DNA from 3 places in the Azospirillum humicireducens genome. Region 2 is predicted to be linked to each of the others. Evidence: riboswitches for the same ligand, from Rfam matches in the RefSeq annotation. Region 2 holds a riboswitch; each other region holds the start of a gene.
What was found. A riboswitch is a leader RNA that binds a small molecule or an ion and turns the genes downstream of it on or off. The one in region 2 is predicted to bind cobalamin.
Positions count from the first base shown of each region.

Region 1: linked by a shared signal. The riboswitch ahead of A6A40_RS25180 (TonB-dependent receptor plug domain-containing protein) and the one ahead of A6A40_RS26545 (CbtB domain-containing protein) in region 2 are both predicted to bind cobalamin.
Region 3: linked by a shared signal. The riboswitch ahead of A6A40_RS16915 (ABC transporter ATP-binding protein) and the one ahead of A6A40_RS26545 (CbtB domain-containing protein) in region 2 are both predicted to bind cobalamin.

Region 1 is NZ_CP028906.1:160,420-173,384, forward strand. It holds gene A6A40_RS25165 (FecCD family ABC transporter permease) at 1-405, opposite strand, end outside; gene A6A40_RS25170 (ABC transporter substrate-binding protein) at 409-1,275, opposite strand; gene A6A40_RS25175 (DUF7676 family protein) at 1,263-1,847, opposite strand; gene A6A40_RS25180 (TonB-dependent receptor plug domain-containing protein) at 1,876-3,720, opposite strand; cobalamin riboswitch at 4,061-4,289, opposite strand; gene nikE (nickel import ATP-binding protein NikE) at 4,362-5,189, opposite strand; gene A6A40_RS25190 (nickel import ATP-binding protein NikD) at 5,186-5,968, opposite strand; gene nikC (nickel ABC transporter permease subunit NikC) at 5,965-6,828, opposite strand; gene nikB (nickel ABC transporter permease subunit NikB) at 6,825-7,769, opposite strand; gene nikA (nickel ABC transporter substrate-binding protein) at 7,786-9,366, opposite strand; gene nikR (nickel-responsive transcriptional regulator NikR) at 9,583-10,023, shown strand; gene A6A40_RS25220 (DUF3750 domain-containing protein) at 10,586-11,350, opposite strand; gene cysE (serine O-acetyltransferase) at 11,476-12,318, opposite strand; gene A6A40_RS25230 (helix-turn-helix domain-containing protein) at 12,374-12,965, opposite strand, start outside.
Region 2 is NZ_CP028906.1:458,077-463,398, reverse strand. It holds gene A6A40_RS26560 (ABC transporter substrate-binding protein) at 1-1,049, opposite strand, end outside; gene A6A40_RS26555 (ABC transporter ATP-binding protein) at 1,216-1,938, opposite strand; gene A6A40_RS26550 (ABC transporter ATP-binding protein) at 1,931-2,698, opposite strand; cobalamin riboswitch at 3,041-3,263, shown strand; gene A6A40_RS26545 (CbtB domain-containing protein) at 3,308-3,496, shown strand; gene A6A40_RS26540 (CbtA family protein) at 3,507-4,280, shown strand; gene cobW (cobalamin biosynthesis protein CobW) at 4,294-5,322, shown strand, end outside.
Region 3 is NZ_CP028902.1:525,124-538,088, reverse strand. It holds gene A6A40_RS16955 (response regulator transcription factor) at 1-629, shown strand, start outside; gene A6A40_RS16950 (helix-turn-helix transcriptional regulator) at 925-1,881, shown strand; gene A6A40_RS16945 (sensor histidine kinase) at 2,066-3,736, shown strand; gene A6A40_RS16940 (response regulator transcription factor) at 3,742-4,395, shown strand; gene A6A40_RS16935 (TonB-dependent receptor) at 4,412-6,571, opposite strand; gene A6A40_RS16930 ((2Fe-2S) ferredoxin domain-containing protein) at 6,699-7,484, opposite strand; gene A6A40_RS16925 (FecCD family ABC transporter permease) at 7,501-8,529, opposite strand; gene A6A40_RS16920 (ABC transporter substrate-binding protein) at 8,526-9,512, opposite strand; gene A6A40_RS16915 (ABC transporter ATP-binding protein) at 9,509-10,348, opposite strand; cobalamin riboswitch at 10,472-10,690, opposite strand; gene A6A40_RS16910 (hypothetical protein) at 11,119-11,337, shown strand; gene A6A40_RS16905 (hypothetical protein) at 11,353-11,688, shown strand; gene A6A40_RS16900 (sigma-70 family RNA polymerase sigma factor) at 11,770-12,303, shown strand; gene A6A40_RS16895 (anti-sigma factor family protein) at 12,307-12,965, shown strand, end outside.

The DNA of each region.
Region 1 (12,965 bases), 290 kb from region 2:
GGCGGCGACCGCCAGCACGATGCCGGTCGCCACGAGGGCGCCGGCCATCGCCATGGCGGGGAGCGCATAGGGCGACAGCGCTGCGAAGCCGAAATAGAAGGCGATGACCGCGCCCAGCCCGGCGCTCGCCGATACCCCGATCAGTCCCGGCTCGGCCAGCGGGTTGCGCAGCAGTCCCTGGAGCGCCGCGCCGGCGATGCCGAGCGCCGCCCCGACCTCGATCCCGAGAAGCAGACGCGGCAGGCGGATTTCCCGGACGACGGCGGCCGTCAGGGGATCGCCATACCCGAAGACGCCGGCGATCACGCCGCTCAGCGGAAGTGGCGCGTAGCCGATCGCGAGACCGGCCACCGATACCGCCAGCAGGGCGGCGGCCAGACCGGACAGCAGAGGCAAGGTGCGCATCGATCAAGGCCCCCGGTCGGGTGAAGAGGAGGGTGGGAGCCGACGCAGCCCGCCGGCCAGGGCCTCGGCCGCCTCGATGAGGAACCAGCCGCTGCACACCCAGCTCTTGCCGGGAACCGCAACGGTCGGGGTGGTCGAGGCTCGGCGGAGGAAGGCGGGATGCTCTCCGAAGGCACGCCGCAGCGACCGGTCGGGACTTTCGAAGAAGCTGGTCACCAGCAGTTCGGGCGGGTTGAGGACGAACCGCTCCAGATCGTAGCCGGTCCAGCCCGACCGTCCTTCGGCGGTCGCCCGGTTGGTGAGGCCGGCCGCCGTCATCACCTCGTCGACGAAGGTTCCGGCGGCGGCGCTGCCACCGCCGGGACGCAGGTAGAGGGCCGGGCGGCCGGCACCGGCATTCTCCACCCGCACCGCAGCCAGCCGCCGGCGGACCGCGCCGTTCAGAGCCGCGCCGCGCTCGGGATGACCCAAGGCCTCGGCGACCGTGGCCGTCACCGCCTCGATGTCCTCGAACCGCTCGACCAGCGGGATTCGCACCACCCGCACACCGAACCGCTCCAGCAGTTCCAAGGTCTTGTGGTCGCTCCAGCCATTGGCCAGGACCACCCCGACGCCGAGCGACAGGTAGGCCTCGGCGCTCGGCCGGACCCGCCGGAAGGAAACCGCCTCGCCGGCCATGAGCGACAGCCAGGGGTCGGCGGCCTGCGGCGACAGGGCGGCGATCTGGCCGGGATCGGCAAGCGCCAGAAGATACTGGTCGCCGCACACGGTGGCCGACGCCGCCAGCGGACCGGCGGCAACGGCCATCCCCACCGGGACGGCCGCGGTCAGAAGGCAGGCCGCCATCAGGCGGAGGATCAGCCGCCGCACCGGAACCCCCTCCCGCTGCGGTCGAGCGGATCGGGCATCAGCCCGAGATAGCGTTCACGGAACCTGTCCCACATCGACAGGCGGCTCCAATCCGGCTCCTTCAGGATGCGGTCGTTCTCGCCGAGGAAGGGGTTGGGAAAGAACAGCGTCATCTGCTGGTCTCCCTTGCCGTTGAACAGCCGCAGGCCCCAGCTCCGCGGTGCGCCGTCGGCACCCAGGACCCGGTACATCTCGGCCCGCGCGGTCCGGCGGATGCGGGCAAGCTCCGGATCGACCGGGTTGCGCGGCGTGCCCCGGTGGGGGCCGATGCAGACATGGAAATGCCACGCCCCGAAATCGACGGTCAGATAGCCGTCGAACAGCGACACCTTGCGCGGCGCGTTGGGGGCGCGGATCTCGAAGACGGCCCCCTGGACCAGCGAGCCGAACACGATGTCCCGCCACCAGACCTCGAAGGCATCCTTCAGCAGGGCGAGCAGCAGATCCTGGTCTGTGGGCAGCGTGAAGATCTCGACCCGGCCCATGCCGGGCTCCTCGACGACGCGCGAGGCCACGGAAGTGACGGTGGTCATGGAAATGAACCTCCTGGGAAGGACGGGGTCAGAAGCGCGCGGACAGGCCGGCATAGGCCGAGCGGCCCGGAGCGGCGTGGCCGTAGACCTCCTCGTAGCGGCGGCCGAACAGGTTCTCGACGCGGCCATGCAGCGTCACCGCATCGGTCAGGTCGTAGGACAGCCGGAGATCCGCGGTGAGGAAGGCGCTGCCGGTGCCGTAATTCTCGATCATGTCGCGATAGCGCAGGCCGAGATTGGCGTAGGCCTCGGGCAGGAAACGCCAGCCGACCGACGCGCTTCCCTGGTGGAGCGGCAGGTTGCGCAGCCGCTGCCCGCTGTTGGCGTTGACCACGCTCTGCCAGGAATAGGCGGCGCGCAGGTCGGTGGTCGCGGTCGGGCGGGCAGCCAGTTCCACCTCAACGCCCTGCGCCCTGGTGCGGTCGACATTGACATAGCCGCCGCCCGAACAGGCCGGGCTGACCGCCGGACCGTAGAGCCAGTTGATCTGGTCGCGGGTGGCGGCCTGGAAATAGGTCGCCCCGGCGGTCAGTTGCCCGCCCAGCAGCGATTGCTCGACACCGGCGTCCCAGCCGCGGCTGCGCTCGGGCCGCAGGTCGGTGCGTCCATAGCAGGGATCGAAGCGTTCATAGAGCGACGGCGGCTGCCACGCCGTGCCGTAGCTGGAGCGCAGCGTCGTGCCGGTCGCTTCGATCCGGTAGGCGGCGCCGAGCCTCCAGGTTCCCTTGCCGCCATGGTCGGTGTGGCGGTCGCCGCGGACGGTCGCCGACAGGTCGAGCGGCGCCACCGGCGTCACGCCGAGGGTGGCGAAGCCGCCGCCGCGCCAGTTGTGCGACCGCATGTCCGGCGCGAGCGGCGCGAAGCCCGGCGTGTGCTGCTCCATGCTCTCGCGGGTGGCGTCGGCGCCGTAGCCCAGCGTAACCCGGTCGGACAGCTTGGCGTTCGCCGCATAGTCGAGGCGGGTCTTGTGGCCGTCATAGGTGTCGCCCCTGGTTCCCTCCCCCCAGTACTGCCGGGTGCTGGTGGTGTTGGCGATGCCGAAGCTGTGGACCAGCCTGCCGCCCAGGCTGTCGAGCGACCCGCCCAGGCGCAGGAACCGTTCGGTTTCGTCGCGCGACCAATTGTTGTCTCGGGTGGCGGGATCGTAGGTCAGGCTCTTGCGCCGGTAGCGCGCGGTCGCGTCGAGGCGCAAATCCTCGGTCGCCTGGACGCCGATCCGTCCGGCGACGGCCCAGTGCCGGAACGGGTCCTTCTCCTGCCCGCCACGCCAGCGGCTGAAATCCGAAAAGCCGCCGGAATGGGTTCCGGACAGCGAGGCGCGGTAATCCACCCTGTCGCGTGCCCCGGACACCGAGGCGTTCGCCCGCTTGGTGTCGAAGCTGCCATATTCGGCACCGACCTGCCCGCCGAACGGACCGGCCGGGCGTCGGGTGACGATGTTGACCACGCCGCCGCCGGCATCCGGCCCGAAGCGGCCCGGCTGCGGCCCGCGCAGCACCTCGATGCGCTCGATGTCGGCGGTGTCCATCTCGCCGGCCGCATAGTGCGACTGCGACTGGCTGGTGTCGCTCATCTCGACGCCGTCGATGAAGAAGCGGGTGTTGCGCGGGCCCAACCCGCGCAGCCGCACGGTCTGGGCGCCGCCCGGCGCCTGCCGGCCCGACAGGCTGACACCGGGAACCAGCAGCAAGGCGTCATCGAGACGACGGATCTGCCGACGGGCGATCTCCTCGGCGCCGATCACGCTGGAAGCGGTGGACGCCTGCTCCTGCGGCACTGCCAAATCCTTCGGCGCCGCGATCTCCAGCGGAGCGAGTTGAAGGTCGTCCGCCGAGGCGGCCGACGCTCCGGCCGCAACCCCGAGCCCGGCCAAGGCGACCCGGACGCAAAAAGTCCTGCCAAAATGTGTGATGGAACGGCTTGTCTGCATGCTCTGCCACGTCCTGCCACAGGCATGGAGGCGCGTTCGGACAAGCGGTGCGGCCGCGAAGCCGCCCGTCCGGGACAACACATCCATGCCGGCCCCGGAAACCGGAGCCGTTGAACGGGCGTTGCCGAACGGACGCCACGACGCGAGGCCCCGCGCCTGGAGAACCATTCAGCTGCGACGTGATTCAGGGAGGATCGATCATCCCGGACTCCGGTCGCGGCAACGCCAATGGACGCGTCACCACGACGGGTTTCCGCACCTTCGACACACCCCGATCGAAGGCAGAGTGACGCTGTCGGAGGCAGGTCTCCTGGCTCGCGGGTCGTCATCCGGCACCGCCTTCCCGACCGCGATCCCAAGGACCTCCGGTCAGTGGCTTTCTGGTGCCGACTCGCCGCTCACAGTTGCGGGGACAGCCACGGCTTGCATCAGGCTTGGAGGCCTGTCGCTTCCGTCGTTCCCTTTTAATCTCCCGGCTTGCGTCCGGGAAAACCGCCGACAATGCCTCTCGTGATAGAGGCAGGCCATACGCCTGTCAATGGCGTCGAGCCGTTCCTGTCCTCGCAATGATGCGGGCGTCCCGATCAGGGGGCGGTCCGCGATTCCGCTGACCGGTCCCGCAACGCCGGTGATGGGGCCGCGGGCAACATGGCGTCCAGCAGCGCCCGCGCCGCCGGATGGTCGAAGGCGAAAGAGGGGCCGACCGGCCGGTCCTCCACCAGTCCGCCGTCATGCAGCACCGCCACCCGGTCACAGAAGCGGCGGACCAGCCGGACGTCGTGGGTGATGAACAGGAAGGCGGTGCCCAGCCGGTCGCGCAGCCCGGCCAGCAGATCGAGGATCTGGAGTTGCAGCACGAGATCGAGATTCGACACCGCCTCGTCCAGCAGGATCAGCCGGGGTTCCGGCGCGAGCGCGCGGGCGATGCAGACACGCTGAACCTGGCCGCCGCTCATGCTCCCCGGCAGCCGGTCGGCATCCTCCGGCGCCAGCCCGACCAGCCGCAACAGCTCCGCCACACGGGCGGCCCGTTCCCGCGCGTCGAGGCCGGTCAGGTGGCGCAGCGGTTCGGCGATGATCCGGCCGATCCGATGGCGCGGATTGACCGCGCCCAGCGGATCCTGGAACACCGCCTGCACCGTCCGCCGGAAGGTCCGGCGGCCGGCGGCATCCATTGCATCGATCGGCCGGCCGAGACAGCGCACCGTGCCGCCATCCGGCCGTTCGAGGCCAAGCATCAGCCGGGCCAGCGTGCTCTTGCCCGATCCGCTGGCGCCAAGCAGCGCCACGCTCTCCCCGTCCCTCACCGACAGGCTGACGCCACGCAGCACCGTCTTCGACGGCCCCTTAGCGAAGACGCCTTGCCCGCCATACCGTTTCTCCACCGCCTCGGCGGCCAGCAGGATCGTCACGCGAACTCCTCCGGATAGAGCGCCCGGTGGGCATCGAGCAGGGCGCGGGCGGCGCCGGAACGCGGTGCCGCGAACAGCGCGGCGACCGGAGCCGTCTCGACGATGCGGCCGGCTTCCATCACCGCCACCTCGTCGGCCAGCCGGGCGACCACCCCCATGTCGTGGGTGACGATCAGCACACCCAGCCCCCGCGTGGCGACCAGCCGCTCGATCAGGGACAGGATATGGCCCTGGACCAACGGGTCGAGGTCGGTCGTCGGCTCGTCGGCCAGCAGGAAGGGCGCCCCGGCCAGCAGCGCCAGGGCGATCATCATGCGCTGAAGCATGCCGCCGCTCATCTCGAACGGGTAGAGCCGGGCGATGCGGTCGGGCTCCGGCAGGCCGACCTCCGCCAGAACCTCCGGCAGAAGCCGGTCCAGCGCGCCGGCATCGCCGCGCACCGCCAGCGTTTCGCGGGCATGGGCGCGCATGGTCAGCACCGGATTGAAGGCGCTGCGCGGGTTCTGCATCACCGTCGCCACCGTCCGGCCGGGCAGCGTCGCCGGTTCGACCGCCTCGCCGTCGAGACGGACACGGCCGCCGAGCCGCTCCACCCCAGGCGGCGTCAGCCCCTGCAACCCAAGGCAGGTCAGGGATTTGCCCGACCCGCTGGCGCCGACCAGCGCGGTGACGCGCCCGCGCTCCACCGCCAGATCGATGCCGCGCACCAGCTCCACCGGACGGCCGTCGCGGCGGGCCGAGAGCCTGAGCCCCTCCACGCTCAGACGGTGCACGGTCAATGGTCGTCTCCCGCCAGCGTCGGGTCGAGCCGGTCGCGCAGCGCGTCGCCCAGCAGGTTGAAGCCCATCACCGTCAGCAGGATCATCAGCCCCGGCCACAGCATCAGCATCGGCTGGGTCCAGATGAATTCGCGCGCGTCGCTGATCATCACCCCCCATTCCGGCGTCGGCGGCGTCACCCCCAGCCCGAGGAAGGACAGGCCGGCGACATGCAGGATCATGTGCCCGATGTCGAGCGTCGCCAGCACCACCAGCTGCACCAGCACCCCCGGCAGGACATGCTCCACGAAGACGCGCGGCCGCGACGCGCCGGAGACGATGGCGGCGGCGACGAAGTCGCGCTCGCGCAGCGACAGCACCATGCCGCGGACGATGCGGGCGTACCAGGCCCAGTGGGACAGGGCGATGGCCAGCACCACATTGGTCAGGCCGGTGCCGAGCACGCCGACCATGAACATGGCGAGCACGAAGGTCGGCACGGTCAGGAAACCGTCGCAGACCCGCATGACGATCCGGTCCGTCCGCCCGCCGAGAAAGCCCGACAGGCCGCCGATGCCGATGCCCAAGGTCAGGATCAGGGCGACGATGACGGCGACCGCCCCAAGCGACACCGAGGCGCCGTGCAGCAGCCGGGCCAGCAGGTCGCGCCCGAGATGATCGGTGCCGAGCCAATGGGCGGCGCTCGGCCCTTCCAGCCGCGCCATCAGATCGACCGCCTCCGGATCCCAGGGAAGCAGGGGAGCGGCCAGGGCAGCCAGGGCGATGACGCCGACCAGGGCCAGCCCGGCCAGTGTGGTGCGGCGAGGCCGGAGCCGGCGGCGGGCACCGGACAGCCCGTCATCCTGGACAAGCACGCTCATCGCCCGACCTCCCGTGCCGGGCGGATGCGCGGATCGAGCCACGCATACAGCACGTCGACAGCCAGATTGCACAGCACGAAGATCACCGTCATCAGCAGGGTGAAGCACTGCAGCACCGGATAATCCCGGTTGTAGATGGCGGAGACGGCATAGCGCCCGATCCCCGGCCAGCCGAAGATGTTCTCGATCACCAGCGTGCCGCCCAGCAGCTCGCCGATGTGCATCCCGGTGGCGGTGACGATGGGCAGCAGGGCGTTGCGCAGGATATGGTTCTGGACGACCCGCCGCTCCGGCAGGCCGCGCAGCCGGGCATAGAGGACGTGGCGCTGGCCCGCGGTCTCCAGCATGCTGGCGCGTAGCAGCCGGGCGTTGATGCACAGCGACATCAAGGCGACGGCGGCGACCGGCATCACCATGTGGCTCCAGCCGCCGCGGCCGAGCGGCGGCAGCCAGTTCAGCGTCACCGAGAACAGCAGAACCAGCAGGAAGCCCAGCCAGAAATTCGGGATCGACACGCCGGCGAAGGCGAGCGCCCGCACCAGATGGTCGGGCAGACGGTCGCGGTGCCGCGCCGCCCAGATGCCGAGCGGCAGGCTGACCGCCAGCGTGACGACCAGCGCGGCGGCCCCCAGCTGCAAGGTGGCCGGCAGGTAATAGAGCAAATCGTCCAGCACCGGCCGGCGGGTGACGTAGGACAGCCCGAAATCGAGATGCAGCGCCTGCCACAGCCAGGACAGGTACTGCTCCGCCAGCGGACGGTCCAGCCCGAGCATCCGGTGGGCCGCGGCGACGGCGGCGTCGGTCGGCGGGATGCTGGACAGGCGCAGGTAATCCAGCGCCGGATCGCCGCGCCCCAGCCGCAGCAGCAGGAACACGCCGACCGACACCGCCAGCAGCAGCGGCGGCAAGGTCAGCAGGCGGCCGACGATGAAGCGCAACATCCTCCGGTCTCCCGCGTCACGGTGCCGGACGCATGGCGCCGAACGGAATCTCGTAGACGCTGGCGCCGAAGCCCACCCCCTCCACGCCGCGGCTGACCGACATCGCGGTCAGGTAGGACAGCGGCAGATAGACCGCCTGTTCATGCAGGGTGGTCAGGATGTCGCGGTAGAGCGCCTGCCGAGCCGTCTCGTCCGTCGTCACCAGCACGGCGCCGATCTTGGCGTCGATCTCCGCCTTCATCGGCAGGCCGCGCTGCGCCTGGTAATCGGCGTGGGCCGGCACCCGCATCGAACTCACGAAGGAATGCGGATCGTAGGGGGCTCCCCAGGTATCGCCGAAGATCAGGCCGAAGCGGCCGTCCTTCTGCCGGGCCTGGACGGCGTTCTCCTCCTCGCCGACCAGGACGGCATCGAAGCCGACCGCCTTCAGGTTCGCCTGGATCGCCTCCGCGAGCGCCTTCTCCCGCGCATCGTTGCCGATGAAGCACAATTCAACCCGCAGCGGCTGGCCGTCGCGCATGCGGACGGTTCCGCCGGCCGGCAGTGTCCATCCGGCCTCGTCGAGTAGCCTTGCCGCCCGTGCCGGATCGAAGGCGTAGGGTGCAAGGCCGAGATCGGTGTAGGGGAAGTTCGCAGCGAACAGCGTGTCGGCCCGCGGCTCCAGCCCGTAGAGCAGCTTGGCGACGATGGCGTCCTTGTTCACCGCGTGGTTGATGGCGCGGCGCACCGCCACGTCGCTGGTCGGGGCACGGCCGCTGTTGATCGCCATCGTCCGGGTGGCCAGCGGCGCCGACACGGCGGTCCGGCCGGTGCCGCGGGCCTTGAAGCGGGTGAAGCTGTCGGCCGAAATCTGCCCGGTGCCGCCGTAGATCAGGTCGATCTCGCCGGTTTCGAAGGCGACGGCGCGGGATGTCGGATCGGGGATGACCTTGACGACGATGCGCTCATAGGCCGGCTTCGGCCCCCAGTAGGACGGATTGCGGGTGAAGACGTCGTATTCGCCCTTCTTCGTCTCGGTCAGCATCCAGGGTCCGGTGCCGACCGGGGAGCGGACGCCGTCGGCGGTGATCACCGACGGAGCGGCGAAGCGCACCGGGCGGATCAGCGCCAGCTCCAGCAACGTCGGATAATAGGGGTCCTTCAGGCCCAGACGGATCCTTCGGCTGTCCAGCACCTCGACCGATTGGATTTGCCCGATCAGTTCCAGCCAGTCATGCCTGGACCGCTCCGACAGAACCGCGTCGAAGTTCGCCTTGACCGCCGCCGCGTCGAACGGCGTGCCATCGGAGAAGACCACGCCCTCGCGCAGGGTGAAGTCGTAGGTGCGTCCGTCGGGCGAGATCGTCCAGGCGGTGGCAAGCCATGGCTCGATGGTGCCGCCTTCGCGGTAATGCACCAGCGGCTCGTAGACCATGGCCTGCGCGAACATCTGGTTGGGCGAGTAACGGTGCGGGTCGAGCGGCCCGGCATTGCCGCTCCAGGAGTAGGTCAGCGTTCCTCGCGGACCGGCCGCCGCCGCTTGTTCTCCGGCCATCGCCGCCGCCAGAAAAAGGGCGGCCGCCACCGTTCCGGCCAGCCTCTTCCGCCATCGCGCCATCACATCACCCGTTCCGCTCGGCCTGCCATGGTCCCCGGCCACGTTCGTGGCTCGCCTGCCTGCCCGTCCACCCGCCGGTTGCGGATGGACGGTGAAAGCGTCCGGCCCTATGGTCACGCCAGGGACGATACGGCCGGCTTGGTATGATGTCTATCAAGATTCATCATACTTCTGTCGCAGCGGCATCTTGTCCCGGCCGGCACGGGGGGAGGCGACATGCAACGGGTTACGGTCACGTTGGACGACGATCTGCTGGCTGACATCGACCGTCTGGTCGAACGGCGCGGCTACCAGGGACGATCGGAAGCGATCCGCGATCTCGCCCGCAGCGGCTTGGCCGAGGCCGCCTCGGCGGAGGGGGAGACGGGCGCCTGCGTGGCCGCGCTGGTGTATGTCTACGACCATGCGGCACGGGAACTGTCGAAGCGCCTGACCACCACCTTCCATGAGCATCATGAACTGACGCTGACAACGCTTCATGTCCATCTGGACCATGGAAGCTGCATGGAAGTGGCGGTGCTGAAGGGGCAAGAGGCGGCGGTGCGCGGCATGGCCGAACGGGTGATCGCCGAACGCGGTGTACGGCATGGCCGTGCGGTCGTGATCCCGATGCGCGACGGGGACGCCGACGGCGGGCATGACCACCACGGTCACTAGAGCGGCAGTGCGGTCAGTATCCCGACCACCGGATCGTTGCGGTGGGTGGTTTTCGCACCGGTCTTGCTGTCCGGCCTGCGCGCCCGTCCCGCGACGAGATCGACATGATCCCTGCGAAGCGCCTGGGGCCCGGAAAGCCGGGCTCCCCGATGAAGCGGGACCGACCTTCCCGGCGGAGGATGGTGTCAGGGATGGTTTCGGTGGGGGCGCGCGGGATCGCCGCGCCGAATGGGTGGGGAACATGGGGGTTTCTCCTCATCGAGCGAGTGACGAATGTGAAAGGCAATTGCCGGATGCTGAGGCTGTCCGATGTTGTCTCGGACATTCTCCCTCTACCTTGGGCGCCTGCTGGCGCCCATTTCCTTTTCAGCCGTTGGCGGTGGCTGCGGTCGGGCTGCGCGACAGCGCACGCTGCCCTGTACCGCAAGGCCGACGCATTGAAATGGTGGCGGTTCTGGGCTTTTTTCCACGGTCCGGCCCGGCGGAACGACCGGATGCTGCAGGACAGGGTCGATGACAACCGCGGCAGGTCCGCCATCTTCTGCCCATTCACCGCGTCCTCCTATGCCGACCCCGAATCGAACCACCCGATGCGCCCAAGCCCCGGCAGTTTCACGGCAAGGTCCAGCGGGTCGATGCCGATGGTCAGGCCCAGCAGGTTGATCTCCAGCCCTTCCTCCAGCGCCAGCAGCAGGCCGGCGACACCGAACAGGCTGATCTGCCAGCCGGTGCCGCTCGGCGCACGGGCGAGCAGGCTGCGGCCCAGATAATCCTTGCCCAGCGCGGTGGACGGCAGGTCGAGCCGCAGGTCCGGCACGGCGCGGCCGATCCAGGCGGCGAAGGTGTTGCTGTTGGGGCCGGGCCAGACCCGGTACTCGCCGGCAAAGGGATAGCTGGCGGCGGCGGCGGCGATCTTGGGGATCGCGGCTTCGGCGGCCGGGCCGCGCAGTTCCGTCAGCAGCGTGGGCTGGGCTCCGAACCAGCGTCCGTCGGGGTCGCGGTTGCTGACGGCCACCACCGGCAGGCCGCGGTAGGCGCGCCAGCCGATCACCTCATAGACGGTGTAGCCGCGGGCGCCGGCCGGTTTAACCGCGAACCACGGATGCACGCCGAAGGCGCCGCGCCAGGACAGCACGCGCGCGGCATAGACCTGGACCACCGCCTCCGGCGTCGTCGCCGCATCGGGGGCGAGGCCCACCGGGCTGCGGTCGATGCGGCTCCAGTCGACGGCCGTCGGTACGGCTCCGGACGCGATGAGAAAGGCCGGCCCGGCGAGCAGCAGGACCAGCGTCAACAGAAATGCCAGCAGCACCTTCACGACCCTCACGCCCTGCTCCCGCGCGCTCCACGCCCGCCATCCATGTAGTCACCCGGACGACGGATTTCCGGTGACAGCGGAGGGGCAGCGGGGAAACAGCGCAAGGAACATGGCCGGTTCGGGCCGAAAGGCGGTCAGATGCTGTAATCGCCCTGCTGCAGGCTCTGGTCCATGGTCAATGCCGGGGCCGGCTCGTCGCGGCACCAGCCGACGACCTTGGCGGGCACGCCGGCCACGGTGGCGCAGCCGGGGACGTCCTTCAGCACGACGCTGCCGGCGCCGACCTTGGCGTGGGCGCCGATGGTGATGTTGCCCAGCACCTTGGCCCCGGCCGACAGCAGCACGCCGTCGCGGACCTTGGGGTGGCGGTCGCCATGCTCCTTGCCGGTGCCGCCCAGCGTGACGTTCTGCAGGATCGAGACGTCGTTGCCGATCACCGCGGTTTCGCCGATCACCACGCCGGTGCCGTGGTCGATGAAGACACCGCGCCCGACCGGAACCGCGGGATGGATGTCGACGGCGAAGGCCTCCGACACGCGGCTTTGCAGGAAATGGGCAAGGTCGTGGCGCTGACGCTTCCACAGCCAGTTGGCGACGCGGTGCCATTGCAGGGCGTGGAAGCCCTTGAAATAGAGGAAGGGCGTCAGGCAGCCGTCGGCGGCCGGGTCGCGGGCCAGGATGGCGGCGAGGTCGGCGGCGGCGGCATCGACGATGGCCGGATCGGACTCCATGGCGTCGCGCACCACCGCGGCCAGCCGGTCCTCCGGCATGGCGCGGTCGGCCAGCTTGCGCACCAGCAGCGCCGCCAGCGCCGGGCCGAAGCCGTCGCGTGCCAGCACCGCGTCATACAGGAAGGGGGCGAGGCCGCTTTCCTCCTCCGCGACGCGGGCGGCATCGGCGCGCAAGCGGCGCCACAGCGACTGTTCGACCGACTCCGCCGCCTCCCGCACTGCAACGTCCAGGCTGTCCATCGCCATCACCCCTTCCCGCGGGGCGTGCCCCGCGATATCCGCTCGCCATATCCGAAGGATGCTACTGTGGTGAGACGCCCCCGGTCCGGTCAAGGCCGTTGCCGTCAAGGCTGCCTCCCGCTGCGCCGCTGGCCTCTTGCCCATCGCTGGCGTGCGCCCGCCGGAAGGCCTGCGGCGACCGCCCTTCGCGCTTGGTGAAGAAGCGCGAGAAATAGGCCGGATCCTCGAAGCCCAGGGCATAGCCGATCTCCGCCATGCCGTGGCTGGTGTAGATCAGCGACCGTTTGGCCTCCAGCATCAGCCGGGCATGGACCAGCTGCAGGGTCGACAGGCCGGTGACGCGGCGGCAGGCGGCATTCAGCCGGCCCGGCGTGACGCCCAGCGCCGCGGCATAGCGCTCCACCGGCCAGTGCTGGCTGAACCGCTCGTCGATCATCGGCCGCAGCCGGGCGAGCAGCCGCAAATCGGGGGATTGTCCCGGCCCGTCGCGGCCCGCCCCATCGCGCCGGCCGGCCTTCAGCCGCGCCACGGCGACCAGCAGCAGCATCACATGGGCCGAAATCGCGCTGGCGCGGCCGACATGGTGGGCGCGGAACTCCCCCCGGATGGCGGCGAAGGCATCGGACAGCGCCGCCGCCTCGTCCGATTCCTCT
Region 2 (5,322 bases):
ATCCTGCCCTTCCTGGCGAACATGTCCTCGACCGGCGTCTCGCGCATCTTGGCGGCGACCTTGTCGGCGTCGTCGGTCTTGGCCGCCTCGACCGCCTTCAGATAGTGCCTCACCGCCGAATAGACGCCGGCCTGCACCATGGTCGGCTTCTTGCCGGCCTTGGCCTCGAACTTTTTCGACCATTCGCGGGTCTGGTCGTCCATGTCCCAATAGAAGCCGGTGGTCAGCATCAGCCCCTGCGCCGACTGCAGCCCCAGCGCATTCACGTCGGTGATGAACAGCAGCAGGCCGGCCAGGCTCTGGCCCGACTGGGTGATGCCGAACTCCGCCGCCTGCTTGACCGCGTTGATGGTATCGCCGCCGGCATTCGCCAGCCCGATCACGTCGGCCCCCGACCCCTGCGCCTGCAGCAGGAAGGAGGAGAAGTCGGCGGTGCCCAGCGGATGGCGGACCGCACCGGCGACTGAGCCGCCCAGCGACTTGACCATCTTGGAGGTCTCCTCCTCCAGCGACTGGCCGAAGGCGTAGTCGGCGGTGACGAAGAACCACTTCTTCTTGCCCTGCTCGTACAGGGCGCGGCCGGTGCCGGCGGCCATGGCGTAGTTGTCGTAGGTCCAGTGGAAGCCGTAGGGGCTGCACTGCGCGCCGCTCAGCGCCGTCGCACCCGGACCGGACATCAGGAAGATGCGCTTCTTGTCCTTGGTGATGCCCTGCACCGCCAGCGCGGCGGCGGAGTTCGGCACGTCGGCGATCACGTCGACGCCGCCGGTGTCCACCCACTCGCGCGCCTTCGACGCGGCGATGTCGGCCTTGTTCTGGTGGTCGGCGACGACGATCTCGATGGCGGCGCCGGCGGCCTTGTTGCCGAACTCCTCAGCCGCCATCCGCGCGGCGATGGCGGACCCCTCGCCGGCCAGATCGGCGTAGATGCCGGAGCGGTCGTTCATCACGCCGATGCGGATGACGTTGTCCGACACCTGGGCGGCGGCCGGAACCGCAGTCCCGGCCAGCGTCAGCAGGGCGGTGCCGGCGAGAAGAAGCGTGCGCATCGGAAGGTCTCTCCCTCTTTGGATTTGTTGTCGGCCGGTCCCCGTCGCGGGAACCCGGAGCCATAATCGGGCAAATCCCCGGCGGTTCGCCGACCCGGCCCCAGGAGCGGGCCCAGGAGCGGACGGGGCGGCGTCGAGGCCGGGAAGGATCGGAAGGCTGGACGGGCTACACGCCGAGATAGGTGTGGAGCTTGTCCATGTTGGCGTTGAGCTGGTCGTTGGGGATCATGTCCACCACATGCCCCTCCTCCATCACGTAATGGCGGTCGGCGATGGTGGCGGCGAAGCGGAAATTCTGCTCCACCAGCACGATGGTGAAGCCGCGCGCCTTCAGCGCCCGCACCGCCACGCCGATCTGCTCGATGATGACCGGGGCCAGCCCCTCGGTCGGTTCGTCCAGCAGGATCAGGGTGGCGCCGGTGCGCAGGATGCGGGCAATGGCCAGCATCTGCTGCTCGCCGCCCGACAGCCGCGTGCCCTGGGTGCTCCCACGGCCCTTCAGGTTGGGGAACAGGTCGTAGATCTGCGGGATCGTCATCCCGCCGTCCTTCACCACCGGCGGCAGCGTCAGGTTCTCGTCCACGCTGAGGCTGGAGAAGATGCCGCGCTCCTCCGGCACATAGCCGATGCCGAGCCGCGGGATCCGGTGCTGGGCCATGCCGATCAGCTCCTGCCCCTGGAAGCGGATGGAGCCGGTGCGCTTGCCCATGATCCCCATGATGGCTCGCATGGTGGAGGTCTTGCCGGCGCCGTTGCGGCCCAGCAGCGTCACCACCTCACCCTGGCGCACCTCCAGGCTGACGCCGTGCAGCACATGGCTCTCGCCGTAGAAGCCGTGGAGGTCGGCGATCTCCAGCATCGCCGTTTTGGTCTGCATCCCGTCAGGCATGTCCGGTCCCCATATATGCTTCCATCACCTGCGGGTTCTTCGAGACGACCTCGTACGGCCCCTCCGCCAGGATCTCACCGCGGCGCAGGACGGTGATGGTGTCCGACAGGTGGGCGACGACCGACAGATTGTGCTCCACCATCAGCACGGTGCGGTCGGCGGCGACGCGCTTGATCAGGGCGGCGGTGCCCTCGATGTCCTCATGGCCCATGCCGGCCAGCGGCTCGTCGAGCAGCATCACCTCCGGGTCGAGCGCCAGGGTGGTGGCGATCTCCAGCGCGCGCTTGCGGCCATAGGGCAGCTCGGCCGCCAGATGGTTGGCCCAGGGGGAGAGGTTGACCGCCTCGATCAGCTCCAGCGCCCGGTCATGCAGGTCGTAGAGCGACGATTCGGACTTCCAGAAGTGGAAGCTGGTGCCGAGCGGCCGTTGCAGGGCCACGCGGACATTCTCCAGCACGCTGAGGTGCGGGAAGACGGCGGATATCTGGAAGGAGCGGACCAGCCCCATCAGCGCGATGTCCGCCGGCTTGGTGCGGGTGATGTCGCGGCCCTTGTAGAGGATCTGGCCGCGGGTGGGGGTGAGGAACTTGGTCAGCAGGTTGAACACCGTGCTCTTGCCCGCGCCGTTCGGGCCGATCAGCGCATGGATGGTGCCCCGCTTCACTTGCAGGTTCACATCCCGAACCGCCACGAAGCCTTTGAACTCCTTCGTCAGGCCACGCGCTTCCAGGATGATGTCGTCGTTCGGTGCGGCGTTCATCGGTCGCGAATTCTCCTCCCGTTCGTCCTTATATCGGGCTTCGAGCCCTTAGCTTGTCCCGGCGCCGAACACCGGGGCCGCCATGCGGCGGGACGTTTCACCGGCTGTCGTACGCACGAAGCGTGCCACGGTGGGGGTCACGTCGTCCGGACCAGCGGACCCGTTGTTTCTCCGCCGGTTCCGTTTCGCTTTCTCCCTCTCCGCTCCGGAGCTTCGCGCCGAAAAGTGTCGGAATCGCGGACACTCTGTCCATCGAACATGACACCATCCAAAATGTCGGCACGCAAGACCATCCGTGCGACCGACACCATATTGCGGGCTTGCCAAATCGGCACCGCACTGCGATGGTGCCCCTCCGACGGTGCCCTGCCCGTCCTGACGGACGGCGGGGATAATAGGGAATGCGGTGCGGACCTCCATTGCATGGAGTCCAAAGCCGTGGCTGCCCCCGCAACTGTGTGCGGCGAGCGTCCCGTCCATCATGCCACTGGCCTTGGCGCCGGGAAGGCGGACGGCGATGCGACGACCCGCGAGCCAGGAAACCTGCCGGCGGATGTATCGACCCTTCCCAACCCCGCCGGGTGTGGCGGGACAGCGAGGATTCAGTCAATGACCACCCATTCGCTCCACACGGCCGCCGGCTCCGCGAGCCGCAGCGCCACCCAGACCGCGGTCGCCGCCTTCGCCGCGATCCTGCTCGGCAGCTTCCTGCTGTATGGCGTCGGCTTCGCCCAGCCGCAGCAGATCCACGACGCGGCACACGACGCCCGTCACTCCTTCGCCTTCCCCTGCCACTAAGCAGCGGGTCATGGATCTGATCCGGCGGCTGTTCACAGCCGCTTTGGTCGCGGGCGTGCTCTCCGGCACGGCCGCTTCCGTCGTTCAGCAGGCGACGACCGTCCCGCTGATCCTTGAAGCCGAGAAATACGAGGTGGTGACTCCGCCGCCCGCTCCGGCCGTGGCCGCCCCCGGCGCTGCTGCCGCTGGCGAGTCGCACCAGCACGGCCCCGTGCGCGAGGTCGGCGAAGGCGTGCCCACGACGCTGGACGAGGCGATGCAGCGCATCGGCCTGACCATCGCCTCCAACCTGCTGACCGGCGTCGCCTATGCGCTGCTGCTGTCGGCGGCGATGCTGCTGGCCGGCCGGCCGGTCGATGCGCGGCGCGGGCTGGTGTGGGGGGCCGGCGGATTCATCGCCGTGTCGCTGGCGCCCTCCTTCGGCTTGGCCCCGGAATTGCCGGGCATGGCTGGAGCCGAGCTGGAGCTGCGACAGCTCTGGTGGCTGTCAGCCGCGGCCGGGGCCGGGGCCGGCGTGGCGGCACTCGCCTTCGCCCGCAACCGCCTGGTCATCGCCGCCGCCGTCCTGGCCGCCGCCTTGCCCCATCTGATCGGCGCCCCCCATCCGGAAAGCGCCGAGGGTGCCGTGCCGCCGGAACTGGCCGCCCATTTCGTCACCGCCTCGCTGGGCAGCGCCGCGCTGTTCTGGGCGATTCTGGGCGCGGCCTGCGGCTGGCTGATGAGTGGTCTGGTCCGCGAGACCGACCATCGCCCTGCCCTGCGGGCCCAGCCCGGCGCGCGTTAAGGAGGCGCAAACCATGTCCGCTCTTGAGAAAGCGGCCGCCGGCAAGGTTCCGGCGACCGTCATCACCGGCTTCCTCGGCGCCGGCAAGACCACGCTGATCCGCGGCCTTCTGGAAAAGGCAGACGGTCGCCGGCTGGCCCTGATCATCAACGAGTTCGGCGATGTCGGGATCGACGGCGACATCCTGCGCGCCTGCGGCAACCCGACCTGCACCGAGGACGACGTGATCGAGCTGGCGAACGGCTGCCTGTGCTGCACCGTCGCCGACGATTTCGTCCCGGCCATCGAGAAGCTGCTGGCCCGGCCGGAGCCGCCCGAGCATATCATCATCGAGACCAGCGGCCTTGCCCTGCCGAAGCCGCTGGTCCAGGCCTTCCACTGGCCGGCGATCAAGACCCGCGTGACCGTGGACGGCGTCATCGCCGTGGTCGACGCCGCCGCCGCCGCCGAGGGCCGTTTCGCCCCCGACCCCGCGGCGCTGGAGGCCCAGCGCGACGCCGCCGGCACCGTCGACCACGAAACGCCGATCGAAGAGGTGTTCGAGGACCAGCTGCTCTGCGCCGACCTGATCGTCGTCAACAAGACCGATCTGGTGGCATCCGGCGACCTCGCCCGCGTCGAGGATCTGATCCGCGGCGCCCTGTCCCACGCGGTCGGCCGCGACGCCAAACTGGTGCGTGCCTCGCAAGGGGCCGTCGATCCGCTGGTCCTGCTCGGCGTCGGGGCGGCGGTGGAGGACGACCTCGCCAACCGTCCCAGCCACCATGACGACGAGGACGGTCACGACCACGACGACTTCACCAGCTTCGTCGTGGAGCTGCCGCCGCAGCCCGACCCCGCCCGTCTGGCGATGACGCTGGAGCAGGTCGCCGGCCTGCATGGCGTTCTGCGCCTGAAGGGCTTCATCGACGTGCCCGGCAAGCCGATGCGCCTGCTGGTCCAGGGCGTCGGCACCCGCATCCAGACCCATTACGACCGCCTGTGGAAGCCCGGCGAGGAACGCCGCAGCCGTCTGGTGGTGATCGGCGAGACCGGGCTGGAC
Region 3 (12,965 bases), on a different contig from region 2:
CCGAGCAGAGCCCGTCGGACCGCAGGATCGTGCTGATCGTCGATGACGATCCGCTGCTGCGCTCGTCGCTGGACAGCCTGTTCCGCTCGGTCGGGCTGGAAACCCGCCTGTTCGCCTCGGCCCAGGACGTGATGGACGCCCAGTTCTCCGACGCGACCTGCTGCATCGTGATGGACATCCGCATGCCGCGGATGAGCGGGCTGGAATTCCAGGCACAGCTGAACGCGCGCGGCATCCGCGTGCCGATCATCTTCATCACCGGCCATGGCGACATCCCGATGTCGGTCAAGGCGATGAAGGCCGGGGCCTTCGATTTCATGACCAAGCCCTTCCGCGACCAGGAAATGCTGGACACGGTGGAGGCGGCGCTGACGCGGGACGGCGAACGGCGCAGCCAGGACCGGGTGCTGGCCGACGGCCGTGCCCGCTACGACAGCCTCACCCCCAGGGAAAGGGAGGTGCTGGCGGGGGTGACCCGCGGCCTTCTGAACAAGCAGGTGGCTGCCGAGCTTGGCATCAGCGAGATCACCGTGAAGCTCCACCGCTCCAGCCTCATGAAGAAGCTGGGGGTGCGGGCGGTCGCCGATCTCGTGCGGCTGGCCGAAGCGCTCGGCATAAACCGCGGCTGAGACGGCAGCCGACAGGCATGCGGGGGAGTTGGCGAGGTTTGCCCGGTCTTTGCTAATTTAGCGTCGTCCGAGCGGACGGTTTACGTCGACGGGTGAGAACCTAAACCAAGGTCTAGGGACGGTCTACCTAAACACTGCCGTGGTTTATCTGTGTCTAGTGGTGTGCGGCATGTCGCCGCGCCTACCCTGTGTGCAGGCAAGTCGGGGGGCCAAGCCGGCCGTTCCGACATGGCTCGCCCGCCGGTCTTCCCGATGATGGAAGCGGCAGCCTGCACGCAAGCCAACGGAGACACCCATGGCCACGGCCTTTCAGAGCAATCTCCACCTGCGCTACGTCCCGATGCCGGAAAAGCCCGACGTGCTGGTCCTTCGGTCGCCCCGCGGAACGGTGGGGGTGGCGCGGGTCCGTTGCCAGATCGCCGGAATCGGCCGCTTCGGCAGTCCAGAGCCCGAGGATGCGTTCCTGGTGAGCCATCACCTGTCGAACTACCGGTCCGATATCCGGGTCGACGGCGTGCCGGTGGAGAAGCCGGCCAACATCGCGGGGCTGACCAGCATCCACGATTACCGCCGCCGCATCGACTGCCACATGCATACCGCCTTCGACACGCTGATCTTCCATCTTCCCCGCTCGCTGCTGGAAAGCGTCTGCCCGGACGTCCGCGGCAGCCGGCTTGAGGATCTGGCGATCGAGCCCAGCCGACCGGTGAAGGACCCGACCGTCACGGCGCTGGCGTCCGCCATGCTGCCGGCCCTGGCCTTTCCGGAGCGGATCAGCCTGCTGTACCACGATCATCTTTGCTCGGCGCTGGCGACCCATCTGGTCACCGCCTATGGCCGGACCAACGAGGTCAGGAGCGGCGGAACGCTGGCGCCCTGGCAGGAAAAGCGGGTGAAGGAGATGATCGCCGCCAACCTCGACGGGGAAATCCGGCTGGCCGACCTCGCCGCCGAATGCCGGCTGTCGGTCGGCCATTTCGTCCGCGCCTTCCGGCGCACCGCCAACACCACCCCCTACCAGTGGCTGTTGCAGCGGCGGATCGAGCATGCCAAGACGCTGATGCGCGACGGTTCGCAGACGCTGGCCGACGTGGCGCTATCCTGCGGCTTCGCCGACCAGAGCCATTTCACCCGTACCTTCAGCCGTATCGTCGGCGTCTCCCCCCGTGCCTGGCGGAACCGCAATGCGGTGGCAGACGCCATGCCCCAAGCTCCCGCGCTCTGCCTGATGGCGGGTGTGCCGATCGCCTGAGGCGCCGGTCCATCGGCTTCGACCAGCCCAACGGGGTCGGGCGGGACGGCCGGTTCAGATCCGGCAATCCGCCGCCAGAACCTTCAAGAGGCGGGCGCCGCCCGCCGTTAGGATGCCGGGATAAGGAACGATGTACGGTGGGGCTGGGGGCGGGCGCATGGGAGCGAGGGGAGGAGCGGGCGCCGTGCCGGGCGGTTCGCACATGGCCGGTCGGCCGGACGAGCTGCGGCTCGGCGTCCTCGCCATCCCGCTGGCGCTTGGGGTGTTCGTCGTCGATACCTTCACCGACATCGAGAGCGCCATCGCCGTCCTCTATGTCCTGGTGCTCCTCCTGGCGGCAACCATGCTGTCGCGCCGGGGCATCCTGCGGGTGGCGGCCGGCTGCGGATCGCTGGCGGTGCTGTCCTTCCTGCTGTCGCACCGGCACGACATGGACCTGTCGGCGGTTCTGCGCTGCGGCGTGTCCCTCTCGGCCATCCTGATCACCGGTGCGCTGCTGGTGCGGGACCACGACTCGCGCGTGCTTCTTGTCCGGGCCAATGGGGCACTGGCGCGCAGCGAAAAGCGCTACCGCGCCATGTTCGAGCAGACGCGCGTTTCCCTCTGGGAGCAGGATTTCACCGCTGTGACCGCAGCTCTCGACGCCCTGCGGGCCGGCGGCGTGACGGACCTCGCCGCCCATGTGCAGGCCCATCCCGGCTGGGCGCGGGAGATTGGCGCGCTGATCGTCACCACCAACGTCAACGACGCCACCCTCGAACTGCTGGGTGCAGCCGACCGGGCGCAGGTGCTGGGGCCGCTCGAGCGTTTCCTTCCCGAAGACGACCCGGCGATGCCGCAGGTGCTTCTGGCTCTTTGGGAAGGGCGCGACCGGCTCGAAGGGCGGGCGCAGATGATCGCCGTCGACGGCCGCGTCCTGACGGTGCTGCTCGGCATCAGCTTTCCGGACGACGGGATCGGCTTCGATCAGATCGTGGTCGGCATCGTCGACATCACCCAGCGCGAACGCACGCAGGAGGCGCTGCTGGCCGCCCAGGCCGAACTCGCCCGCGCCGCGCGCGCCGCCACGCTGGGGGCCCTGTCCGCCTCCATCGCCCATGAGCTGAACCAGCCGCTGGGCGCCATCGTGCTGAACGCGCAGGCCTGCCTGCGCTGGCTGCGCCGCGACCCGCCCGACATCGAGACCGCCGCCAAGGCGGTGGACCGCATGATCCGCGACGGCAAGCGGGCCGCCGAGATCGTGCAGCGGACGCGCGGCATGCTGGTCAAGGACGCCCGCTGCGACGAGACCATCGATCTGCGCGAACTGGTGGAGGAGGTGGCGCAGTTGCTGGAGCGCGAACTGTCGGCCGCGGCGGCTGTGCTGTCCACCGACTTCGCATCCGATTTTCCGCCGGTGCGGGGAAGCCGGGTCGGGCTGCAGCAGGTGCTGATCAATCTCGTCACCAACGGCCTGCATGCCATGGCGGAAGCCGGCAGCCCCCGGCGCGACCTGACCGTGAGCGTCGACAACAGCCCGGAGGACATCCAGGGCATGGCGCAGGTTCGGGTCTCCGTGCGCGACCGCGGTCGGGGCATCGACGAGGGCAACCGCGCCCGCCTGTTCGACCCTTTCTTCACCACCCGGCCGGACGGCATGGGCATGGGGCTGGCGATCTGCCGCTCAACGGTCGAATCCTGCGGCGGCACTCTGAGCGTCCACAACCATCCGGAGGGCGGCGCGGTGTTCGAATTCACCATTCCCGCGGCGGCGCCTGCGCCATCCATCCCATCGCCGCCAACCCCATCGCCGCCAACCCCATCGCCGCCAACCCCATCGCTGGGCGCGCCGCTGGCGCCGGCACGAAAGGACTGACCGCCATGCCGCCGACCCCCGCCGCGCAACATCCCCCGTCGTCGGCCACGGACGACCCGCTGGTTCTCGTCGTGGACGACGACGACGGCATGAGGGAGGCGGTGGTCGACCTTCTGCGGTCGGTCGGCATCGAAAGCCGCGCCTTCGGCAGCACTGCCGAACTGCTGGCGGCGACGGTTCCCGACCGGCCCGGCTGCCTCATCCTCGACGTGCGCCTTCCCGGTCTGGGCGGGTTGGAATTCCAGACGAGATTGACAAGCCTGGGCATCGCGCTGCCCATCGTCTTCATGACCGGCTTCGCCGACGTGCCGATGTCGGTACGGGCGATGAAGGCGGGAGCCGCGGATTTCCTGATCAAGCCCTTCCGCGACCAGGACATGCTGGACGCGGTGGAGGCCGCCATCGCACGCGACCGTGCCCGGCGGCGTGAGCGGACCGCATCCATGACGGTCGAGGCGCAGGCCGCGACCCTGACCCCGCGGGAACGCGAGGTGATGGCCGCGGTGGTCAAGGGCCGGCTGAACAAGCAGATCGCCGGCGATCTCGGCATCAGCGAGGTGACGGTGAAGCTTCACCGCGGCAAGGTGATGCGGAAGATGCAGGTCCGCTCCGTCGCCGATCTCGTCCGCAAGGCCGAGATGCTGACCCTGGAGGAGTGACGGCCGGCGCCCGAGGTCAGAAGGTCATCGAGAAGGCCAGTTCGGCCGAGCGCGGGCGGCCGAGCACCCAGCTGTTCGTGCTGCCGGCCACCGCATAGACCTCGTCGAACAGGTTGAAGGCGCGCAGGCTCAGCTTGGTGTTGCCGGTCGGCCGGTAGTCCAGCCCGGCATTGACGACGGTGTAGGCGGGCCGGACGCTGCTGTTTGCAGCGTCGGCGTAGGTCTTGCCGACATATTGCAGGCCGGCCCGAACCTCCCAGTCCGGCAGGAAGGCCCAGTTGGCCCAGACATTGGCGGTGCGCTCCGGCACGCCGGTCGGCACATTGCCGGCATAGGACACCGCGCGGCCCGAGACGGACTGGGTGAAGTCGTCATATTTGGCCCGCAGCAGCGCGCCATTGACGTCCACCCGCACGCCCTCCCACAGGCCGAGCGACAGGGACGCTTCCAGCCCCCGCGACGATTGCCGGCCGACCTGCATCGTCACGCCGGGCCGGTTGGGATCGGTGGTGAGCAGCTTGTCCTTGACGATGCGGTAGGCGGCCAGCGTCCACTCGCCGCGCCCCTCCAGGAAGGATTGCTTGACGCCGATCTCCACCTGCCGGCCGGTGGACAGGTCGAAATCCTTCTGCGTCGGCGACAGCGAGATCAGATTCCCGACAGGATCGACCGCGGTGGCATACTGGCCGTAGAGAGCGAGGCCGGGCACCACCTCGTACACGGCGCCGGTCCGCCAGCTGGTGGTGCGGAAGTCCTTGGTGTAGCTGGTTCCCGTCACCAGATCCCAGCGCTCCACCGTCGGCGCGTCATAGCGGATGCCACCGACCAGCGACAACTGCGGCGTCAGCGACAGCCGGTCCTCGGCGAACAGGGAATATTGGCGGGTGCGCGACCGGCTGCGTGGGGTGGTTCCGGCGCTGTTGAGGAACAGGCCGGGCGCCGGGTCGAACGGATCGACCGTGCTGGAGCCGCCATAGGGTGAGTTGTTGGTGTGCTTGAACTCGATCCGGTTCAGGTCGAAGCCGCCGACCAGCTCGTTCTTCATGCCGAAGAGGCTGCTGCGCCACGTCGCGTCGAAGCGGTCGCCCACCTGCCGCTGGTCGTGGTAGATCTCGATGTAGCTGCTGCGGTCGATTCGCCGGCTGGCGGCGTTCCAGGCGTAGCTTTCCACATCCTTCCAATGGCGGTGGCTGGTCAGGTGATAGGCGGTGTTGCGCAGGGTCAGCGCGTCGGACACCGCCCATTCCGCCTTCAACTGGGTCCAGTTGTCGCGATAGCGGATTTCGCTGTCGGCGACGTTGAAGTTGCGGTGCCGCAGCGCGCGGTCTAGACCGCCGGCGATCAGCGGCGTCCCGAAATACTCCTGCGGCTGCTGGTCGCCGTAATCGTTGGACAGGGTGACGGCGAGGTCCGGCGTCGCCTGCAGCTTCACGGCCCCCGATACCGCGAGATTCCTGGTGTCGCCGCGGTCTACCCAGCCGTCGGAGCGGTTGCCGCTGACGTCCAGCCGGTAGGACAGCTTCTCGCTGACCGGACCGCCGCTGCCGATGGCGGCGCGCCGGGTGCCGTCGGTGCCGACGGCGGCCATCGCCTCGTTGCGGAACTCCGTCGTCGGCCGCTTGGGCACCACATTGACCACGCCGCCGATGGCCCCCTCGCCATAGAGGACGGAGGCGGGGCCGCGCAGCACCTCGATCCGCTCCGTCGACCATGTGTCGAACGGGAAGGTGACGGTTCCCGACCCGACATAGAGCCGCGTGCCGTCATAGAGCTGCATCACCGAGCCATGGCCGGCGAAGCCGCGCGTCGCCAGCGATGACCCCCCATTGCCGGGTGCCGCCAGCGTGGTGAAGCCGGTGGCGTTCTGGGTGACGGCCTCGGTCACGCTGGTCTGGCCGCGCTCGCGGATGGCCCGGCCGGAGATCACCTCGATGCTGGCCGGGGTCTCCAGCGGGGTCAGGTCCAGCCGGCTGCCGCCGCTGTTCGGCCTGTCGAGCGCCAGCCCGGCGGGGGCCGCATCTGCCGAACGTCCGGTCACCGTGACCGGGGACAGGCTGAGCGGCGCATCGCCCTCCTCGGCACTTGCGGCCGCCGGTGCGACGGTGGCGGCGACCAGGAACAGCGTCGCCAGCGGGGCCGGGCGGCGGCGATGGCGGCGGGAACGGGCAGGCGGCATCGATGATCCTCCAGTTTGACTTGGAAAGGGCGTGGAAACGCCTTCCGCGAAGGCGGTCTTCGCGGGGGCGGTCGGCTCTGGTCTTGTTGGGAAAGCGTTCCGGGATTTACCGGGCGGTGCGGCGGCGTCAGCCCATCGGGGCGTCCTCCGCCGGCCGGTTGCAGTGAAGGATGTCCGCGGCGCTCGGGCTGTCGGCCAGCAGATGCCGCTCGACGATGCGGTCGATCCGCTCCGGCGTCAGCCCGCCGTACCAGACCGCGTCCGGCTGGATCACCAGCAAGGGCCCGCGGTTGCAGGGATAGAGGCAGCTGGTCCGCGCGCACATCACCCGGCGGGGACCGGCATTCAGCGCGCGGTGGGGCTTCATGGCGGCGCGCAGATGCTGGTACAGCGCATCGGCGCCGCGATGCAGGCAGCGCGCGCCGGTGCAGAAGAACAGCTGACGGCCATGCTCGGGGATCTCCGACCAGCCGGGCTTGCCGAGGCTGGGCTCGACTTTGCGCACATCGTCCATGCTGTCGGCCTGACCGCCGGCGATGCGGTCGAGGGCCGCCGGCAGGTCCAATGCGCTCTCTACCGGCGGGGCCAGCCGCACCGTCATCCGGAAATCGCGCGTCGCGGCCCAATGGCTGAGCGCGCCCGGCAGCCAGGCCGACAGGCTGGGGTCGGCCGGCACCATGCTGGGGATAACCAGCGCCTCTTCGATGCCGGTGCGTTCCAGCTCCGCCAGCACGGCGGGCAGGGCCGGGCCGGACAGATCGGCATAGGCGGTCGCCACCGCCGCGGGAACGCCGCGCGCGGCCTGAAGGGCGGTCAGGGCAGCGGCCAGCGCCTTCAGGTTCTGCCCATGGTCGAAGGAGGCGCGTCCGTAGAGCACGATGGCGCGCGGCGGCAATCGAAGGGGGGTGGTCATCGCTTTCCGGCTTTCGTCAGGCCGCCGCGCGGCGGCGCATGAGCCACAGGAAGAAGGCGCCGCCGACCAGGGCCGTGGCCACGCCGACGGGGATCTCGCGCGGGGCGAACAGGGTGCGGGCGGCGACATCCACCCACAGCAGCAGCAGGGCGCCACCGAGCGCCGCCACCGGCAGCAGCGTCCGCAGATGCCCACCCACCAGCAGGCGCGCGATGTGGGGCAGCACCAGCCCGACGAAGCCGATGCCGCCGCAGGCCGACACCAGCGCGCCGGTCATCAGCGCGGTGACGACGAACAGCTCCAGCCGCAGCCGCTGCGGATCGGTGCCGAGCGAGCGGGCGGCATCGTCGCCGAGCGCCAGAGTGTTGACCGTCTCCGCCCGCAGCCACAGCCAGCCGAGCCCGCACAGCGTCAGCAGGGCGGGGGCGGGCAGCACGCTCCAGCGCGCGGTGCCGAAGCCGCCCATCATCCAGAACAGCGCCGCGTCGGCGCTGCGGTCCGCCGTCGCGACGATCAGGGCGTTGGTGACGGCGTGCAGGATGAAGGCGACCGCGACACCGGTCAGCACCAGCCGCTCGCTGGTGACGCTGCCATCGCGTCCGCGCGCCGCAGCGAAGACGGCCAGCATCGCGGCGAGCGCGCCGAGGAAGGCGGCGGCCGGCAGGCTGAGCGTTCCGGCCACCACGCCGGCGAACAGGATGACGCTCACCGCGCCTACCGAGGCGCCGGCCGACACGCCGAACAGGTAGGGGTCGGCCAGCGGGTTGCGCGTCACCACCTGCAGCACTGCCCCCACCGCCGCCAGCCCGGCACCGGCCAGAGCCCCCAGCAGAACGCGGGGCAGCCGCAGTTCCCAGACGATGTTGCGCTCCGCCCGGCCGAAGCCCTCCGCCGGAAAGGCCGCCGGCCAAAGCTCGTGCGAGACGACCGACCAGACGGTGGCCGTGGGAATGCGGGCGGCGCCGAAGCCGACCGCGGCGAACAGCGACAGGACCAGGGCGGCGGCCAGCAGCAGGGACAGACGCAGTGTGCGGGCGCGGTTCATGGCGTGAACAGCTCCGGGTGCAGCGTCCGCGCCATCCGCTCCAGCGCATCGACGTTGCGCGTCGAGGGGGTCTGTTCGGCATAGGTCAGGACGATGAACTGCCGCTTGCGCACCGCCTCGACGTCGGCCAGCTGCGGGGCCGACAGCAGGTAGCGGATGGCGGCCTCGGCCGGGATGCGGTGGTCGCTGACGATGATCCATTGCGGGTCGCGCCGCGCCATCTCCTCCCAGCTGACCCGGACATAGCTGTTGGCGATGTCGTCGAAGATGTTGCGGCCGCCCGCCAGTTCCATCAGCAGGCTGGTCATGCCCTCGCGCCCCACCGACAGCGGGGCTGCGTTGGTGTGGCAATCGTCGCAATACATGACGCGCGGCCGCTGGGCGGCAGTGCCGGTCAGCCGGGTCACGGCGGCGACGCGGCGGCGGAAGTCGGCGACCATGGCCTCCGCCCGGTCGGCGATGCCGAAGATCCGGCCCAGCGCCAGCAGGTCGGCGTAGAGCGTCTCCATGCCGATCGGCTCACGCGGGCCGATGCGGATGCAGCTTTCCCGCAGCGTGTAGGTCGCGACGCCCATCTCCGCAAGGCGGGCGGGGGTGAGGCCGCGCGCCTCGTTGAAGCCATAGCTCCAGCCGGCGAACAGGAAATCCGGGTCGGCGGCCAGCACCGCTTCCAGCGTCGGGGCGCGGTCGGGCAACTGGGGCAGGGCGGCGACCGCGCCGGGCGGCGCGATCAGGTGGCGCTCGGCCCCGGCGATGCCGGAAACCGCGACCAGCCGGTCAGCCAGTCCGAGGTCCAGCATGGTCTGTGTCATGTTGACGTCATGGACCATCGGCCGCTTGGGTGGAGCGGTGAAGCGGGCGGTCCAGAAGCAGTTGGCAACCTCGACCGGATAGCTCTGCGCAAGGGCGGGAGCGGTTGGCAAGGCAAGCCCGGCGGCGAGCAGGGCGCTGCGGAGAATGGGGCGGAACAGGGCCGGGATCATGCGTGGTCCAGTCGGCGAGGGGCCAGCGGTGACAGGTCGATGCGCAGCCGGCCGTCGCACGGGCGGCGATCCACGGCGGCGGCGACCCGGTAGACGGCGGTGAGCCGTTCCGCCGTCAGTGCCTCTTCCGGCACGGCGTCGGCCTGCAGGCGGCCGTCCTTCAGCAGCAGCAGGCGGTCGCACCAGCGCGCCGCCAGTTCGATGTCGTGCAGCGTCATCACCACGGTGATGCCCAACGAGCGCACCAGATCGAGGACTGCGAAGCGGTGCTGGATGTCCAGATGGTTGGTCGGCTCGTCCAGCAGCAGGATGCGCGGGCGCTGCGCCAGGGCACGGGCGATCATCACCCGCTGCCGCTCGCCGCCCGACAGCTGCTCGACCGGCCGCTCGGCCAGCGCCTCCAGCTCAAGCCGGGTCAGCGCATCCTCGACGATGGCGCGATCCTCCGCCCCGTTTCCCGAGAAGACCGAGCGGCGGTGGACCAGCCGCCCCATGCCGACCACGTCGCGCACGGTGAAGCCGAGCGCCGCGGTGGAGTCCTGCGCCTGGAGCGCCAAGCGGCGCGCCAGTTCAGCCGGGCGCAGGGCGCGCGGATCGGCACCGTCGATGCGGATCCGCCCGGCCGAGGGAGCCTGCAGGCCGGCGAGGCAGCGCAGCAATGTGGTCTTGCCCGAGCCGTTCGGGCCGAGAATGCCAAGGATCGCCCCTTCCTCAACGGCGAAGCCGATGTTCGACAGGACCTTGCGGCCGGCCAGCTCGCAGCTCAGCCCCTCCACCACGACGGAGGAGGTCTGGCGGGGGCGGGGTGCCCCGGTGGGGGAAGGCGCTGGCGTCATCCGTGCATCCTGCCGTTGCGGGCGGGAAGGTCGAGGCGGACGCATTGCGGATTACGCAGGCAATCCGGCGCGGAGTCCGGACGTGCGCAGGCAAGCGTTCCACCGGGACACCCCGCCCGAGGACGTTTCGTTTTGGTGCTGGCAGGTCTCCTGGCTTGCGGGTCATCACCGGTCCGTCCGGCCTTCCCAGCGCCGACGGGCGCCAGTGGCAGGAAATGACGGAACGGCTCACCGCTCACAGTTGCGGGGACAGCTCCGGTCTCGCCGCGCGACGCGGCTCACCGGATTCCCTCTTAGCTTCCGGCGGATGCCGCCGGAAGAACCAGTACCAGGCCCATTCATGTGCGACCCGGCCGCAGAGGTCAAGGTTCGAAACGGAATAGCCGCAGGAAATCTCTTTGCGGGATGATGCCGGTTCCAGCGTCGATGTCGGTCTCGGTCATGTTCCAGGCGGTGCAAAGGTCCGGGGAGCGGCTCCGCAGGTGAGGGCGCTGTCGTGTCATCGTCATGGCCGTAATGTTATGTTATAACATAACATATCTGGTCATCGTGTAGTCCGCAAGAGGAAGATTGGCATGGATGGGGCTTCGACGCAGAGGGTTGGATCCGGTCCCCGGCATCCGCTGTGCCCGACGCTCACGATTTTCGGCGGCTCCGGTGGATTATTCCGGGCGCCCGCGCGTAATCAAGGAAATGAACGATCGGCACGGACGCCGCCCTGCGGTGGCGCGAGGTGGCCGGATCGAGCCATCCGAACCGCGGAGGCCACCATGACCTATCCCCGCTGGGCCACAGGCCTTGCCATCGCCGTGATCGCCGCCATCGGCGTCCTGCTGGCGCTGGACTGGATCGCCGACGAACGGCTCGGCGCCTGGGCGCCCTACTCCATCGGGGCAGCGCTGATCCTGCTGATGCTTCTGTCGTTCGGGGCCATGCCGCGGGCGGCTGCGACCCGTGCATCACGGAGCCGAGACGGTGGGGACCTTTGACAGCGGAGGGACATCATGAGCCTGCACACCGATCCCGACGAGCGCACCGGCCTCTTCGCCGAGGGGTTCGAGGTCTATGTCGCGCGCGAACATTGGGCGCCGATCCTGATCCAGGCGCTTCTTTATGGAACCACGCTGGTGGTCGTCGCGCTCCTGCTGGGCCTGCCGGTCCTGAATGCGCTGGCGCTGGTGCATGTGGTGGCCTCGGTGTCCGGCTTCTTCGGCGGCCTGCTGGCCATGCGGCTGGAAGAGATGGAACCGGGGACGGCCTCCGTCGTCATCGCGCGGCGGAGCCTTGCGGCATTGCTGGTGTCGGGCGCCGCGCTGCTCCTCGTGCCGTTCGCACAGTGAGGGCGGGTCCGCATCGGCCGGGGGATTAAAATGGCCTGCCTCGCGTACACATAGAAGCAGCCCCATCCATGGAGCGACGATGTGACGTTCAGCCTGCGAAGCCAGTTGTCGGATCACGTCCGCACCTTGCGCCGCTACGCGATGACCCTGGTGCGCAACCGGGACGACGCGGAGGATCTGGTGCAGGAGACGCTGGTGCGGGCCATTGCCGGCGCCCGGACCTACCGGCCGGAGGCCAACCTGCGCTCCTGGCTGTTCGGTATCCTGCACAATGTCCATGTCAGCGACCGCCGCCGCGATCAGGTGCGGACCCGTGCGGCGGCGTCCATCGAGCCGCTCGTCCGCAGCGACATCGCGCCCAATCAACCCGATCAGGTCGAACTTGCCCGCACCATGGAGGCCTTCGCCCGGCTTCCCGAGGATCAGCGGCGGGCGCTCATGTTGGTTGCGGTCGACGGAATGAGCTACCAGGAGGCCGCCGGGATTCTCGGCATTCCGCTTGGAACGCTGATGTCGCGCCTCGCGCGCGGGCGGGAGGCGCTGCGCGCCGACGTGCGTGGAGATGGGAGCCGGGCGGATGACGGCAGGCCGGCGCCTTTGCGGGTGGTGAAGTAAGCCATGATGGGGACCGGGATGAACGGTGAGTGGCAAGCCGACCTGCACGCCTACATCGATGGAGAACTGGATCCCGCGCGCCGGCTGGCGTTCGAGGCGTTCCTCGCCTCCAACCCGGCGGCCGCCGCCCGGCTGCATGACTATCTTCATCAAAGGGAGGCACTGCGCCAGGGCTTTGCGCGGATGACCGGCGACCCTCCCCGCCACACGGAGAGCCTGACCGGGCGCCTGTACGGCCGCCTGCGCACGGAGCGGGTCATCCGGCGCTTCGGTCCGCTCGCGGCGGCGATCCTGCTGCTGGTGGGCGGCGCCAACATCGCGGCACTGGTCCATCACCAGCAGAAGACAGCCTCCTACAGCGTGCCGGACTTTGCGGAGCAGGCCGCCGAGATGCATGAAACGGCTGTCAGCCAAAGCCTTGCCCTCTCGGACCAGTCCCTGGCCGACCTGAATGCGATGGCCGAGGGGCTTCCCCACCGGCTCGGCGCCGTCACGGTCAACCTGCCGGCCTTGGACCCGAACCTGCTGACTCTGTTGCGGGCGACCCTGGTGCCGATGAGCAGCGGCGTCGGCCTCCAGTTCGTCTACCGCGAGAAGGACGGCGAGATGCTGACGCTTCTGGTCGTCGCCGGGGATCCGATCGACGACAGAGGTCTGCACGC